One region of the Micrococcus sp. R8502A1 genome, then DNA from elsewhere that is predicted to be linked to it. Evidence: predicted binding sites of a transcription regulator. Region 1 holds the regulator's gene; the other holds the start of a gene.

The links. The regulator HrcA, encoded in region 1, represses chaperone genes, less so after heat shock. The targets are predictions, from matches to a motif close to TTNGCACTCGNNNNNNNCGAGTGCNAA.
Region 2: the regulator HrcA is predicted to act here: its motif matches at 4,606-4,632, upstream of groL (chaperonin GroEL).

What each region holds. Positions count from the first base shown of each region.
Region 1 covers NZ_VIGS01000007.1:49,861-57,351, reverse strand. Annotated here, with positions in the region: gene FLM69_RS02815 (PhoH family protein) at 1-247, opposite strand, end outside; gene FLM69_RS02810 (16S rRNA (uracil(1498)-N(3))-methyltransferase) at 288-1,049, opposite strand; gene dnaJ (molecular chaperone DnaJ) at 1,046-2,179, opposite strand; gene hrcA (heat-inducible transcriptional repressor HrcA) at 2,255-3,268, opposite strand; gene FLM69_RS02795 (DUF3097 family protein) at 3,440-4,300, shown strand; gene FLM69_RS02790 (DUF4870 domain-containing protein) at 4,395-4,814, shown strand; gene hemW (radical SAM family heme chaperone HemW) at 4,830-6,110, opposite strand; gene lepA (translation elongation factor 4) at 6,111-7,491, opposite strand, start outside.
Region 2 covers NZ_VIGS01000032.1:15,603-23,093, forward strand. Annotated here, with positions in the region: tRNA gene FLM69_RS07360 (tRNA-Val) at 148-221, shown strand; gene FLM69_RS07365 (threonine/serine exporter ThrE family protein) at 388-2,307, shown strand; gene FLM69_RS07370 (uracil-DNA glycosylase) at 2,321-2,998, opposite strand; gene FLM69_RS07375 (DUF3263 domain-containing protein) at 3,035-3,379, shown strand; gene FLM69_RS07380 (LytR C-terminal domain-containing protein) at 3,383-4,447, shown strand; gene groL (chaperonin GroEL) at 4,766-6,397, shown strand; gene FLM69_RS07390 (DUF4031 domain-containing protein) at 6,507-7,439, opposite strand.

The DNA of each region.
Region 1 (7,491 bases):
GCCGCACCGTGGCCACCTCGGCCACCGGCCCGGCCAGGTCCAGCCGCTGGTCGCGGACCGTGACGTCCACGGTGGGGAACACGCCGCCGAGGATCCGCAGCAGGGCGTCCTGCGGTCCGAGCGTGCGGACCATGAGGTCGGCGGACTCGAACGCCACCCCCTCGTGCGCGGTGGCGGGCGGGGTCGGGGTCGTGGGGGGCACGGTCACGATGGGGCGGATCACCTCGGGGTCGCGGGGGCGGGACATCCCGACCAGTCTAGGCGTCGGCGCGCCGTCCTGCCGGGGCTCACCAGCGGCCGAGCCGGTGCTGGAGCACGGCGAGGGCGGCGGGGCCGGCCGTGGAGGCGCGCAGCACGTGCGGGCCGAGCCGCACCGGCACGGCCCCCGCGGCCACGCAGGCCTCGAGCTCGGCCGGGCCGATCCCGCCCTCGGGGCCCACGACGACGGCGATCTCGACGGCCGCGGAGAGTCGCTCCGCCGGCACCGCGGACACCCCGTGCTCCGCGTCCTCGTGCAGTACGAGGACGAGCCGGCCGCCGTCGTCGTCCCAGGCCAGCCCGGCGACCGCCGTCCCGGAGACGTGGTCCCGGACCGCGGGCACCCGGGCGCGACGCGCCTGCTTGGCGGCCGCGCGGGCCGTGTCCGCCCACTTCTGGCGGGCCTTGGCGGCCTTGGGGCCCTTCCAGCGGACGATCGAGCGCTCCGCCTCCCAGGGCACCACGGCGTCCACGCCGAGCTCGACGGCGGCCTGGACCGCCATGAGGTCCCGGTCGCCCTTGGCGAGGGCCTGGACGAGCACGAGCGCCGGGGTGGGCGCCGGCTCCTCCGCCACCGCGTCCAGCCGCACGGACACCGCGTCCGGGGCGGCCGCGAGCACGGTGCCGTGGCCGAGCGTGCCCGACCCGTCGGCCAGGAGCACGGCCTCCCCGGGGGCCAGGCGCATGGCCGCGGCGGCGTGCCGGGCCTCGGCGCCGTCGAAGACGACCTCCGCGCCCGCGCTCGCGCCGGCCAGGGCGCCCGGCTCGAGGTGGAACAGGGGGGCGGTCACAGGTTCCTCAGGTTCTCCCGCAGCCGGGCGAACATGCCCTTGGCCTGGGGTGCGCCGTGCACGACCTCCTCGCCGCGCACCTCGGCCAGGCGCTCCAGGAGCTGGCGCTGCTCGTCGTCCAGGTCGGTGGGCGTGGTGACCACCACGTCCACCTTGAGGTCGCCACGGCCCTGCCCGCGCAGGCGACCGACGCCCAGGCCGTGGAGGACCTCGACGTGGCCGGACTGCACGCCCGGGTCCAGGCTGAGGGACTGCTTGCCGTCCAGGGTGTCCAGCGTGACGGTGGTGCCCAGGGCCGCGGCGGCCATGGGGACGGTCACGGTGGTGGCCAGGTGGTCGCCCTCGCGGCGGAAGGTCTCGTCCGGGCGGACCGCGATCTCCACGTAGAGGTCGCCGTTCGGGCCGCCGCCCGGGCCGGCCTCGCCGCGGCCGGCGAGGTGGATGCGGGTGCCGTCGTCCACGCCCGCGGGGATGCGCAGGGTCAGCGGCGTCCGGGTGCGGACGCGGCCCTGCCCGTCGCACTCGTGGCAGGGCGTCGGGATGACGGTGCCGAACCCCTGGCAGGCGGGGCAGGCCTCGGTGGCCATGACGGTGCCCAGCAGCGACCGCACGGGGCGCTGGATCATGCCGTGGCCCTGACAGGTCTGGCAGGTCTCCGGCTGGGTGCCGGGCTCGCAGCACGAGCCCCCGCACCGCTCGCAGCGCACGGCCGTGTCCAGCTCAATGGTCTGCTCGCCGCCGAAGACCGCGTCGCGCAGGTCGATCCGCGCGATCACCAGCGCGTCCTGGCCGCGGCGGGCGCGGCTGGCGGGGCCACCGCGGCCGCCCTGGCCGGCCGCGTTCATGAAGGTCTCGAAGATGTCGGCGAAGCCCCCGAAGCCGCCCGCCCCACCGAAGCCGCCCGGGAAGCCGGCCTGGCCGTTCTCATTGCCCGTCGTGTCGTAGGCCCGACGCCGGTCCTCGTCCGAGAGCACCTCATAGGCGTGGGAGATGCGCTTGAACTGCTCGGCCGCCTCCGGGTCGGGGTTGACGTCCGGGTGGTGGGTGCGCGCGAGCTTGCGGTAGGCGCGGCGGATCTCCTCGGTGCTGGCGTCACGGCTGACGCCGAGCGTCTCGTAGTGGTCGGTCACGGTGGGGATTCCTCTCGGGGCGAGCGGGACGTGGGGCGGTGCGGGACGGGGCCCGCCAGGACGCGCGGAGGCACGTCAGGTGGTCAGGATGCGGGAGAGATAGCGGGCGATCGCCCGGACGGCGGCCATGGTGCCCGGATAGTCCATCCGGGTCGGACCGATGACGCCGAGCTTCGCCACGGCGCCGGGGCCGTAGGCGGCCGCGACCACCGAGGTGTCCGCGAGCGATCCGGCGTTCTCGGAGCCGATCCGCACGGACACCCCGTGGGCGTCCTGCTCCATCTCCGTGAGCAGGCGCAGCAGCACCACCTGCTCCTCGAGCGCCTCCAGGATCGGCCCGATGGACGCGCCGAAGTCCCCCGGGGAGCGGGCCAGGTTGGCGGTGCCGGCCAGGACGATGCGGTCCTGCCGGCCGGCCTCGAGCAGGTCCTGGACGGCCGCGGCCACGAGGGCCGCGGCCGGCCGGTGCTCCGGGCGGACCCGGGTGACGACGTCGTCCATCACGGCGGCCGCCTGCACCGGACCGAGCCCCAGCAGGGCGTCCAGCAGGAGGCCGCGGAGCACGGACAGCTCCGCCTCGTCGACCGGCCGGTCCAGGACGGCGTGCCGCTGGTCCACCCGTCCCGTGGACAGGATGAGGACCACGAGCAGGCGCGTGGGCGTGAGGGAGACCAGTTCGAGGTGGCGGATCGTGGAGCCGTCCTCGTGGGGGAACTGCGCGACGGCGACCTGCTGGGTCAGCTGGGCCAGGAGGCGCACCGTGGACTCCATCATGTGCTCGGTGTCCGTCTCCGGGTCCAGCAGGGTGCTCACGGCCCGGCGCTCGGCCGGGGACAGCGGCTTCACCTCGGAGAGGCGGTCGACGAACACGCGGTAGCCCTTGTCCGTGGGGACGCGCCCGGCGGAGGTGTGCGGGGCCACGATGAGGCCCTCCTCCTCGAGCGCCGCCATGTCGTTGCGCACGGTCGCGGAGGACACGCCCAGGGCGTGCCGTTCCACGAGCGCCTTGGAGCCCACGGGCTCGCGCAGCGCCACGTAGTCCTCCACGATCGCCTGGAGCACCTGCAGGCGGCGGGGCTGCTCCGACATCTCGGTCCTCCTCTGGTCCGTCGGGATCCGGGGCGACCCCGGAGGTGCCCCTGACTGGCACTCCGGCGGGTCAAGTGCCAATGCTACCGTCCGACCCGGGTGGACCACCCGACCGGTCCGCACGGCTTCGCTCACGGTGATCGCCCGGCCCCGTTGCTACCGTGCTCTCCCATGGACTGGAGCAGCTGGGGCCCCGCGGGCCACGACGACCTGACGCGCCGCCCCGCCCGGACCGTCCCCGATGTGCCCGCCGCCCCCGGCACGGTGGTCGAGGACGTGGCCTCCGGGTTCACCGGGGCCGTGATCGGCATCGAGCGCTCCGGCGGCGTGCACGTGGTGGTCCTGGAGGACCACCGCGGCGTGCGCCGCGGCTTCCCCCTCGGCGGCGGCTTCTGGATCGACGGCGAGCCCGTGACCCTGGTCCCCCCGACCGCCGCGGCCCCGGCGGCGCCGGCCCGCACCGCCTCCGGCTCGCGACGGGTCGAGGGGGCGCGCGCCCGCACCGCCCGCGCCTCACGCATCTGGGTGGAGGGCGTGCACGACGCCGAGCTGGTGGAGAAGGTGTGGGGCGAGGACCTGCGCCTCGAGGGCATCGTCGTGGAGCCCCTGCACGGCGTGGACGACCTCGCCGGGGCGATCCGCACGTTCGCCCCCGGCCCGCGGCGCCGGCTCGGGATCCTCGTGGACCACCTCGTCACCGGGTCCAAGGAGGAGCGCCTCGCGGCCGAGGCCATGCGCGTGCCGGGGGCCGCGGGCAACGTGCTCATCCTCGGCCACCCCTACGTGGACGTCTGGCAGGTCATCAAGCCCTCCGTCCTCGGCATCCCCGCGTGGCCCGTCGTGCCGAAGGGGCAGGACTGGAAGACGGGGATCCTGCGGGGACTGGGCTGGCCGCACGGGAGCAAGGAGGCCACGGGGCTGGGGTGGAAGCGGCTGCTCTCCCACGTCACCACGTACGCGGACCTCGAGCCGTCCCTGCTGGGCCGCGTGGAGGAGCTCATCGACTTCCTCACCGCAGCACCCGAGCACTGATCTCGGCGCGGCCCCCGCCCGCCCGCGCTATGCTGGCCCATGCCCTGCGCCCGGTCCCCGGCGCGCGGGTCCCGCGATCCAGGAGGAGCCCCTCGTGAACACCCGCGCGCAGCCCGACGCCGGCCGCACCGGCCACGGCCCGCCCGCCTGGCTCGTCTCGGCCGGCGGCCGCGGCGCCCCGCTCACGGCGAAGCAGGACCGTGACCGCGCGGCGCTGGCCCACCTCAGTCTGGCGTTCGGCGTGCTCGGCCCGCTGGTCGTGTGGCTGCTCTACCGCGACCGCGGCCCGTTCACCTCGCAGGAGTCGCGCGAGGCCCTGAACTTCTCCGGGCCGCCCACGCTCATCACGCTCCTGTTCTTCTTCCTGTCCCTGCTGCCGGTGGTCGGCCCGATCTTCGCGATCCTCGGCGCGCTCACGTGGGCCGCCATGGCGGTCTACGGCGTGATGGGCGCCTCGCACGTGTCCAAGGGCCGTCCGTTCCGGTACCCGTTCAACCTGCGCATCCTGCGCTGACCCGGGGCCGGCCGGTCAGAAGCCGGCCAGCGCCCGGACGATCGCGTCGTTGCGCAGCCGCCCCTCGAGCGTGGGGATGATGCGCCCGTCGACGGCGGCACGCCCGTCCAGCAGGCCCGCGGCGATGAGTTCGGCGATCGCCCCGCGGATCCGCGCGGCCTCCCCCGGCGTCTCCGAGACGAGCTCCGCGGTCGGGAGCCCGTCCACCGTGCGCACCGCGAGCATGATGCGCTCGAGTCGCCGCGCGTCGGCGTCGGGCCGCTCGCGGCCGACGGCGGGGGTGACCCCCGTGGCCAGCCGTTGCGCGTAGGCGGCGGGGTGCTTGGCGTTCCAGAACCGGACGCCGGCGAGGTGCGAGTGCGCTCCCGGGCCGATCCCCCACCAGTCCTGGTCCTCCCAGTACGCCACGTTGTGCCGCGCGCGGTGGACCCCGGAGCCCTGCGGGTCGCGCGCCCAGTTGGACACCTCGTACCAGCGGTAGCCGGCGGCGCCGAGCAGCTCCTCGGCGAGCAGGTACTTGTCCGCCTGGTCGTCGGGGTCCACGTCCGCCACCTCGCCGCGGGCCACCTGGGCCCCGAGCTTGGTGCCCTCCTCCACGATCAGCGAGTACGCGCTCACGTGGTCCGGGGCCAGGGCGACGGCGGCCTCGAGCGTGGCCCGCCAGTCGGCGAGGGACTCTCCCGCGGTCCCGTAGATCAGGTCCAGGGACACCTCCAGGCCGGCCTCGCGGGCCGCGGCGACGGCGGCGGGGACGGACTCGGGCCGATGGGTGCGCTCGAGCGTGGCGAGCACGTGCGGCACCGCGGACTGCATGCCCAGGGAGAGGCGGGTGAAGCCGCCGGCCGCGAGCTCACGGGCGTACTCCGGAGTGATGGTGTCCGGGTTGGCCTCGGTGGTGACCTCCGCGCCGGGCGCGATCCCGAACCGGTCCACCGCCGCCTGGAGGATGCGCACGAGGTCCGCGGCCGGCAGGAGCGTGGGCGTGCCGCCGCCGAAGAACACCGTGTGCAGCGGGCGGGCGGGCACGTCCGAGGACGCGAGCACGTCCGCGGCGAAGTCCAGCTCCGCGACCGCCGACTCCCAGTAGTCGCCGCGGCCCGCGCCGGGGCCGAGGTCGACGGCCGTGTACGTGTTGAAGTCGCAGTAGCCGCAGCGCACGGTGCAGAACGGCACGTGGACGTACAGGCTGAAGGTGCGCGCCGCGCCGTCGCCGGCGGCCGCGCGCACCCGCTGCCCGACGTCGGCCGGCAGCCGGCCGTCGTCGGGGACCGGCTCGCCGAGGGGCAGGGCGGGCACTTACTTCTTCGCCGCCTGGTCGGCGCCGGCGCCGTCCGAGGACAGGGCGGCGATGAAGGCCTCCTGCGGGACCTCGACCCGGCCCACCATCTTCATGCGCTTCTTGCCCTCCTTCTGCTTCTCGAGCAGCTTGCGCTTGCGGGAGATGTCGCCGCCGTAGCACTTGGAGAGCACGTCCTTGCGGATCGCGCGGATGTTCTCGCGGGCGATGATGCGCGAGCCGATGGCGGCCTGGATCGGCACCTCGTACTGCTGGCGCGGGATCAGCTCCTTGAGCTTGCCCGTCATCATCACGCCGTACGTATAGGCGTTGTCCTTGTGGGTGATGGAGGAGAACGCGTCCACCTGTTCGCCCTGGAGCAGGATGTCCACCTTGACGAGGTCGGCCGCCTGGTCACCGTCGGCCTTCCAGTCCAGCGAGGCGTACCCCTTGGTGCGGGACTTGAGCTGGTCGAAGAAGTCGAACACGATCTCGGCCAGCGGGATCCAGTAGCGGATCTCCACCCGTTCCTCGGAGAGGTAGTCCATGCCCTTGAGGTTGCCGCGCTTGGCCTGGCACAGCTCCATGACGGCGCCGATGAACTCGGCCGGCACGATGATCGTGGCCGAGGCCATGGGCTCGCGCACCTCGAGGATCTTGCCCTCGGGGAACTCGGAGGGGTTGGTCACGGTGACGACCTCACGGTCCTCCCGGGTGACCTCGTAGACCACGTTGGGCGCGGTGGAGATGAGGTCGAGCCCGAACTCGCGCTCGAGGCGCTCGCGCACGATCTCCAGATGCAGCAGACCGAGGAAGCCGACGCGGAAGCCGAAGCCCAGCGCGACCGAGGTCTCCGGCTCGTAGACGAGCGCGGCGTCGTTGAGCTTGAGCTTGTCCAGGGCGTCACGCAGCACGGGATAGTCCGAGCCGTCGATGGGGTACAGGCCTGAGAACACCATGGGCTTGGGGTCCTCGTAGCCACCCAGGGACTGCTCGGCCGGGTGGGCGTGGTTGGTGACCGTGTCGCCCACCTTGGACTGCCGCACGTCCTTCACGCCGGTGATGAGGTAGCCCACCTCGCCCACGGCCAGGCCCTTCGTGGGTACGGGCTCCGGGGAGGAGACGCCGATCTCGAGGAGCTCGTAGGTGGTGCCCGTGGACATCATGCGGACCTTCTCCCGCGGGGAGAGCCGGCCGTCCACGACGCGCACGTACGTGACGACGCCCCGGTAGGTGTCGTACACGGAGTCGAAGATCATCGCGCGGGCCGGGGCGTCCGCGTCGCCCTCCGGGCTGGGGACGGCGCGGACCACGCGGTCCAGCAGCTCCTCGACGCCGACGCCCGTCTTGCCGGACACGCGCAGCACGTCCTCGGGATCGCAGCCGATCAGGGAGGCCAGC
Region 2 (7,491 bases), on a different contig from region 1:
GCCCGGCGCCACGCTGACCGACGCCTGACGTGCTCGTCGGCTCTCGACGGCCGCTCCGCCGTGCGCGGGGCGGCCGTCGCCCGGGTGGACAGGCGACGCCGCCTGAGGTATCGTTCTTCGAGTTGTCACCCCCATGGGGCGACGCCCGGATCTTTAGCTCAGTTGGTTAGAGCGTTCGCTTCACACGCGAGAGGTCGCTGGTTCGAGTCCAGTAAGATCCACCGCAGCAGGGCCCTCCTCCGGGAGGGCCCTTTCGCATCCCCGGGCCGCGGTGCCGAAGGCCCCGGCGGGGGAGGTGTCGGCGTGGTTGGATGGACGCGTCGGCGGGGCTCGGCCCACCGCCGTCTCGCGTCCAGCGCCCGCATACGGAAGGAGAGGGTGAGCCGCATGGAGCAGGAGGGCACCCAGGAGCCGGCGCGGTTCGACCCCCGCATCGCGGAGCCCCCGGCCGTCCCCACGCTCATCCCCGTGCTGCGCCCGGCCGGCGCCGAGGACGCCGCCGCTGTCGGCGACCTCGCGATCGACCCGGAGGACCCCGGCCTGCTCGACCTCGACCCGGCGGAGTCGGCCCACCCGGCCGCGGCCGCGGTCGCCGTCGAGCCGACCGAACCGCTGCCGCCCGTGGTCCGCCCCGCCGCCGCCGATCCGGTCCCGGCGCCGGCGCCGGAGCCGGAGGAATCGGCCGAGCCGGAGGAGACGCTGCCGGAGCCGGCCGCGGACGCGCCCCTGACCGAGCCGCCGCTGTCCGAGCAGGTGCCCACCTCCGTCCTGGCCCCCGCGGAGGCCGACGGCGCCCTGCCCGCCCCGGACGTGATCCCCGCGCCGGACATCACCGTCCCGGACCCGGTGGTCCCCGTGGGCCCGCCCGAGAAGCGCGGGCGTCGGCGCGGCCGGCGCTCCCGCGAGGTCTTCGTCGAGAACCTGCCGACGCAGGCGCTCGTGCTGGCCGACCGCCTGCACTCCTCGCCGTACGGGCGCCGCATGCACTCCACGCTGCAGCAGCGCCGCGCGGAGGCGCAGGCCCTTGAGGCCCGCACGACCCTGGACTTCGCGCTCAAGCTGGGCGAGACGATGTTCAGCTTCGGCGCGGCCTCGCTGGACGTGGAGACCTCGATCATCGTGGCCACGCAGGCCTACGGGATCCTCGAGACCGAGGTGGACCTGACCAACCAGTCCATCTCCCTGAACTACGCGCCCGACTCCTCACGCGGCGAGGCCCCGTTCACCCTCCAGCGGGTGGTCCGCTCGTCCTCGGTGAACTTCGAGGGGCTCGTGGCCGTCCACCGGCTCGTCGAGGAGATCGCCGCGGGCGAGGTGGACCGGGCCGAGGCCCAGCGCCGGCTCGTGGAGATCCGGCATCAGCCCAAGCCGTTCCCCGCCGTCTTCGAGGTCCTCTTCTCCGGCGTGTTCGTGGCCTGCTTCGTGCCGTTCATCGGCGGGACCTGGACGGGCGCGGCCCTGGGCATGGTCTCCACCTGGCTGGTCTTCTGGCTCAAGGTCCAGGCGGACAAGGCGCGCTTCCCGGAGATCTTCTCCACGATGTTCGGGGCGATCACGGCCACGGTGATCGCGCTGATGGCCCACGCCCTCGACCTGCCGGTCAACCCGGCGCTGGTGATCGCCGGCGGCATCATGATGCTCCTGCCCACGGCGAGGTTCGTCACCGCGGTGCAGGACGCCATCCACGGCTTCCCGGTGACCGCCGCGGGCCGCTTCCTCTCCGCGCTGCTCGTGTTCGCCGGCGTGATGGCCGGGATCATGATCGCCGTGGGCATCGGGGATCTCGTGGGATTCGAACAGCTGGACCTGGCCGAGGCGGGGACGCTGAGCTATCCGCCGCTGCTGCTGCTGGGCCTCGTGATGGCCGCGGGCATGGCGGACGCGGTGGTGGAGCAGTCGCGGTGGCCCCAGATCCTGGCCTGCGGTCTCGTGTCCGGGGCCGGCTTCGGCGCGTACCTGGCCGCACAGCAGATCGGGGTCAGCGACCGGCTGGTGCCCGCGGTCGCCGCGGCGGCGGTCGGGTTCCTCGGCCGCCTGGTGGCCCAGCGGCTCGCAGCCCCGGCGCTCGTGATCGTCCTGCCGTCCATGCTGTTCCTGCTTCCCGGACTCACCATGTTCCGGTCCGTCTACGGGTTCACCGTGGAGACCGGGGCCACGCTGCTGGGCGTCGAGGGACTGTTCAACGCCGCGGTCATCGTCGTGGCGATCGCGGCCGGCGTCGCCTTCGGCAACACCCTGGCCAAGCCGATCACCGACCGGATGGGCACGCTGCTGCCCACCGAGCTCGTGATGCACCAGCGCGGCTGACCGGCGGCCCGGCTCAGTCGGGCAGGCGCCAGTCCACCGGGGCCGCGCCGGCCGCCTCGAGGAGCCGGTTCACCCGGCTGAACGGCCGGGAGCCGAAGAACCCGCGGTGGGCGCTCAGGGGCGAGGGATGCGGGGACTCCACGACGCCGGCCCCCGCCGCCGTCAGCAGCGGCGCCATGCGCCGCGCGTCGGCTCCCCACAGCAGCCCCACGAGCGGGGTGCCGCGCGCGCAGAGGGCCCGCACCGCGGCCTCCGTGATCTGCTCCCAGCCGAGGCCGCGGTGGCTGCCGGGTGCGCCGGCCCGCACGCTGAGGGCGCGGTTCAGCAGCAGCACGCCCTGGTCCGTCCACGCGGAGAGGTCCCCGTGGGCGGGCGGGGTGATGCCGAGGTCGTCGTGCAGCTCCCGGTGGATGTTGGCCAGGGAGCGGGGCAGCGGCCGCACGTGGCGGTCCACCGCGAAGCTCAGGCCGATCGGATGGCCCGGCGTCGGGTAGGGGTCCTGGCCCAGCACGAGGACGCGGACGTCCGCGAACGGCTGACGGAACGCCCGCAGGATGTGCTCCGGCGCCGGCAGCACCTGCTCTCCGGCCGCCCGGCGGGCCCGCAGGGCCTCGCCGACCTGCTCGAACGCGGCGGCCTGCGGGGCGAGGGCCGCCTCCCAGCCCGGATCCAGGGGCGCGATGAACTCCATGCCCCGAGGGTAGACCGGGTGGGTACAGTGGCCGCCATGTCCCACCCCACGCCCGTCTCGCCCGATCCGGCCCCGGACGAGGGTGCCCGCGCGCGGGCGCGACGGGACGAGCTGACGGACCTGGAGCGTGCGGTCCTGGACCTGGAGGCCGCCACCTGGCGGTACGGCGGGGCCAAGGACCACGCCGTCCGAGAGCGTCTGGGGCTGTCTCCGACCGCCTATTATCAGGTGTTGAACGGATTGCTGGACCGTGAGGCCGCCCTGGCCTACCGACCCCTGCTGGTCACGCGGCTGCTGCGCAAGCGCGGCACCCGCAGCCGGGCCCGGAGGGGACCCGCGGATCCGGCGCCGTCCACGCCCGCTTCCCGCCAGGAGAACTGACCCATGGCCTACCAGCCCGACCGCTTCGACGAGGTCCCCGAGTACACGGACCAGCGCGGCGCGCACCGCGAGTCCTTCGCCGCCGCCGGCGCGACCGCCGCGGGCGGGGGTCGCCGCCTGAGCCCGCTGCTCTGGGTGGCCGGCCTCGTCCTGCTCGCCGGCCTGTTCGTGGGCGTCGTCCTGCCGTGGCTCACCGGCGACCGCTCCGAGCCCGTCGCCGCCGAGAGCTCGACGACGGCCCCGGCGGTCGAGCCGTCGACGTCGACGTCGGCGTCGTCCGAGTCCTCCTCGGCGTCCTCCGCGTCGGTGTCGACTGCATCCGCGACCGAGTCCGCCACCCCGTCCGAGGACACGGCGGAGGCGTCCCGTTCCGCGGCTGCGGCCGCGGCTGAGTCCTCGCGGGTGGCGCAGGAGGCGGCCGCCGCAGAGGCCGCCGAGTCGTCCCGGGCCGCCGAGTCGTCCCGTGCCGCCGCGGAGGCCGCTGAGTCGTCCCGTGCCGCCGCCGAGGCACAGGCGGCGGAGGCCTCGCGTTCCGAGGCCGCCGCGCAGTCCGCAGAGGCGTCCCGGTCGGCGGCGGCCGTCCAGGCGGCGGAGTCCTCGCGCGCCGCCGCGTCCCGTTCGGCCGCCGCGGCGGAGGCCTCGCGCTCGCAGTCCGCGGCCGCGTCGAGCTCCCGTGCGGCCGCGCAGTCTGCGGCCGCGTCGAGCTCTCGTGCGGCCGCGCAGTCTGCGGCCGCGTCGAGCTCCCGTGCGGCCGCGCAGTCTGCGGCCGCGTCGAGCTCTCGTGCAGCCGCGCAGTCCGCGGCCGTGCGCGGCACCCACGTCACCGTGTACAACGCGACCCGCACCCAGGGCCTCGCCGCCTCCTACGCGCAGCGGCTCACGAGCGCCGGCTACACCTCGGTGGACGCGAAGAACTGGAGCGGCTACGGCATCCAGTCCTCCACCGTCCTGTACAACGGCTCGGCCAACCAGGCCGCCGCCGAGGCGGTCGGCAAGGAGCTCGGCTTCCCGGTCCTGCAGACCCCGAACCTGCAGGTGAACGGCGTCGCGGTGGTCGTCACCGGCTGATCCGCCCGTCGTGCGGCCGTTCCGGCCGCGCACCCTTTCCGGCCCCCGGCGGGGCGCCTCCCGAGGCGTGCTGTCGGGGGCCGTCCGCCGTCCGCGGAAGGGCGGGCCCCGCACCGCGGACCCTTTGCACTCTCCCGGTGCGAGTGCTCATAATGGGGTTAGCACTCCGAAGGCGCGACTGCCAGCCGTACCCCGGTCGGTCCGGCGCCGTGGAGGAGGACCTGTCCACCGGTGAGGCCCCCAAGGGCCGTCCGTCGCGGGCATCGGGGCGGGTCAGCCACCAGCAGTAGGAAGCCGACGTCCAGAAAGGACCTGCACATGGCCAAGACCATCGCATTCGACGAAGAGGCCCGCCGCGGCCTGGAGAAGGGCCTGAACGCCCTGGCCGACGCCGTGAAGGTGACCCTCGGCCCCCGCGGCCGCAACGTGGTGCTGGAGAAGAAGTGGGGCGCCCCCACCATCACCAACGACGGCGTCTCCATCGCCAAGGAGATCGAGCTCGAGGACCCGTACGAGAAGATCGGCGCGGAGCTCGTCAAGGAGGTCGCCAAGAAGACCGACGACGTCGCCGGCGACGGCACCACCACCGCCACCGTGCTGGCCCAGGCGCTGGTCCGCGAGGGCCTGCGCAACGTGGCCGCGGGCGCCGACCCGCTGTCCCTGAAGCGCGGCATCGAGAAGGCCGTGGAGGCCGTCACCTCTGAGCTGCTCTCCGCCTCCCGCGAGATCGAGACCAAGGACCAGATCGCGGCCACCGCCTCGATCTCCGCCGCGGACAAGCAGATCGGCTCCCTCATCGCCGAGGCCCTGGACAAGGTCGGCAAGGAGGGCGTCATCACCGTCGAGGAGTCCAACACCTTCGGCCTCGAGCTCGAGCTCACCGAGGGCATGCGCTTCGACAAGGGCTACATCTCCGGCTACTTCGTGACCGACGCGGACCGCCAGGAGGCCGTCCTCGAGGATCCCTACATCCTCATCGTCAACTCGAAGATCTCCTCCGTGAAGGACATGGTGGCGATCCTCGAGAAGGTCATGCAGTCGGGCAAGCCGCTGCTGATCATCGCCGAGGACGTCGAGGGCGAGGCCCTGGCCACCCTCGTGGTCAACAAGATCCGCGGCACCTTCAAGTCCGTGGCCGTGAAGGCCCCGGGCTTCGGCGACCGCCGCAAGGCCATGCTCGCCGACATCGCCATCCTCACCGGCGGCCAGGTCATCTCCTCCGAGGTGGGCCTGTCCCTGGAGAACGCGACCCTCGACCTGCTGGGCACCGCCCGCAAGGTGGTCATCACCAAGGATGAGACCACCATCGTGGAGGGCGCCGGCGACGCCGAGCAGATCGCCGGCCGCGTGGCCCAGATCCGCTCCGAGATCGAGAACACCGACTCGGACTACGACCGCGAGAAGCTGCAGGAGCGCCTCGCCAAGCTGGCCGGCGGCGTGGCCGTCATCAAGGCCGGCGCGGCCACCGAGGTGGAGCTCAAGGAGCGCAAGCACCGCATCGAGGACGCCGTGCGCAACGCCAAGGCCGCGGTGGAGGAGGGCATCGTCGCCGGCGGCGGCGTGGCCCTGATCCAGGCCGGCGCCAAGGCGTTCGGCGGCCTGCAGCTCGAGGGCGACGAGGCCACCGGCGCGAACATCGTCAAGGTCGCCATCGAGGCCCCGCTGAAGCAGATCGCCTTCAACGCGGGCCTGGAGCCCGGCGTCGTGGCCGACAAGGTCAAGACCCTCGACGACGGCCACGGCCTGAACGCCGCCACCGGCGAGTACGAGGACCTGCTGGCCGCCGGCATCAACGACCCGGTGAAGGTGACCCGCTCGGCCCTGCAGAACGCCGCGTCCATCGCGGGCCTGTTCCTGACCACCGAGGCCGTCGTCGCGGACAAGCCCGAGAATGCCGCCGCCGGCGCCGAGGGCATGGACCCGATGGGCGGCATGGGCGGCATGATGTGATCAGCCGCTGAGCCGGCCCGGCCCGGTCGGGCGCCCAGCCTGCGAGGCCCGTCTCCCCGCCGGGGAGGCGGGCCTCGCCGCGTCCCGGGTCAGCACCGGGGCAGTGCGCTCAGGCCGACAGCGCGGCCCGTTCCGCCGCCAGGTTCCGGCGGGCGGCGGCCTCCCAGCGCGTTCGGCCGGGCGCGGTCCGATACAGCCGCTCGGCGTCCAGCAGGGCGTCCAGCACCGCGCCGCGACCGCGGGTCCAGTCCGCGTCGGACACGTGCGCGTAGTCCTGCCGCACCGCGGCCACGTAGCGGGCGTAGGCCTCGGGGGAGCGGCCGAGGACCTCGAGGTCCGCGTCCGAGAGCACCGCCCCGGCCGCGTCGTGCGGGGCGGGGTCGTGGGCGGCGGTGAGCAGCACGAGGCGCGCCACCTCGTCGACGAGGTCGGCCGGCACGGCCAGCCGCGGGTCGGTGAGCACGTTCCGGGCCAGGGCGGCCGAGTCCGCCTCGTCCTGGCCGGCGGGCGCGGCGGGGTCCCCGACGTAGACGGCGTCGTGGAACCACGCGGCCAGGCGGACCGCACGCGGATCCGGCCCGGTCTCCGCCCCCGCCCGCTCGAGCAGGTCCACGGACTCGAGCACCGCGAGCAGGTGGGCCGGGTCGTGGTAGTGCCGATGCGGCTCCGCCCAGCGGGCCAGCAGGTCGCGTCCCGCCGTCGTCACCGCGTCCGGGCTCGCCGCCGTGCCCTCGAACAGCCGCGCCCAGCGCCGGGCGAGGACGACGTCGCGCTTCTCGGCGCGGCTCCGGGCGGGCACGCGCAGCCCCGAGGCGGCGAGGCGGCGCACCAGCTCCCGTCCGGTGACGGGCACCGCCCCGCGGGCCACGAGCTCGGCGCGTCGGTGCGCGGGCACGTCGTAGTGGTCCCGGTCGAAGGCCCGCTCCGAGAGCCCCGCCGCCCGCGCGAACGCGTGGAGCTCCTCGAGGGAGGCGTCGGAGACGAGGTGGGAGAACACGGTGCCGTGGGCGGGCCACGCGGGCGGGTCGATCAGGACGGTCATGCCCCCACTCTAGGAAGCACGGACCGGGGCGCGGCCGGCCGGCCGCACCCCG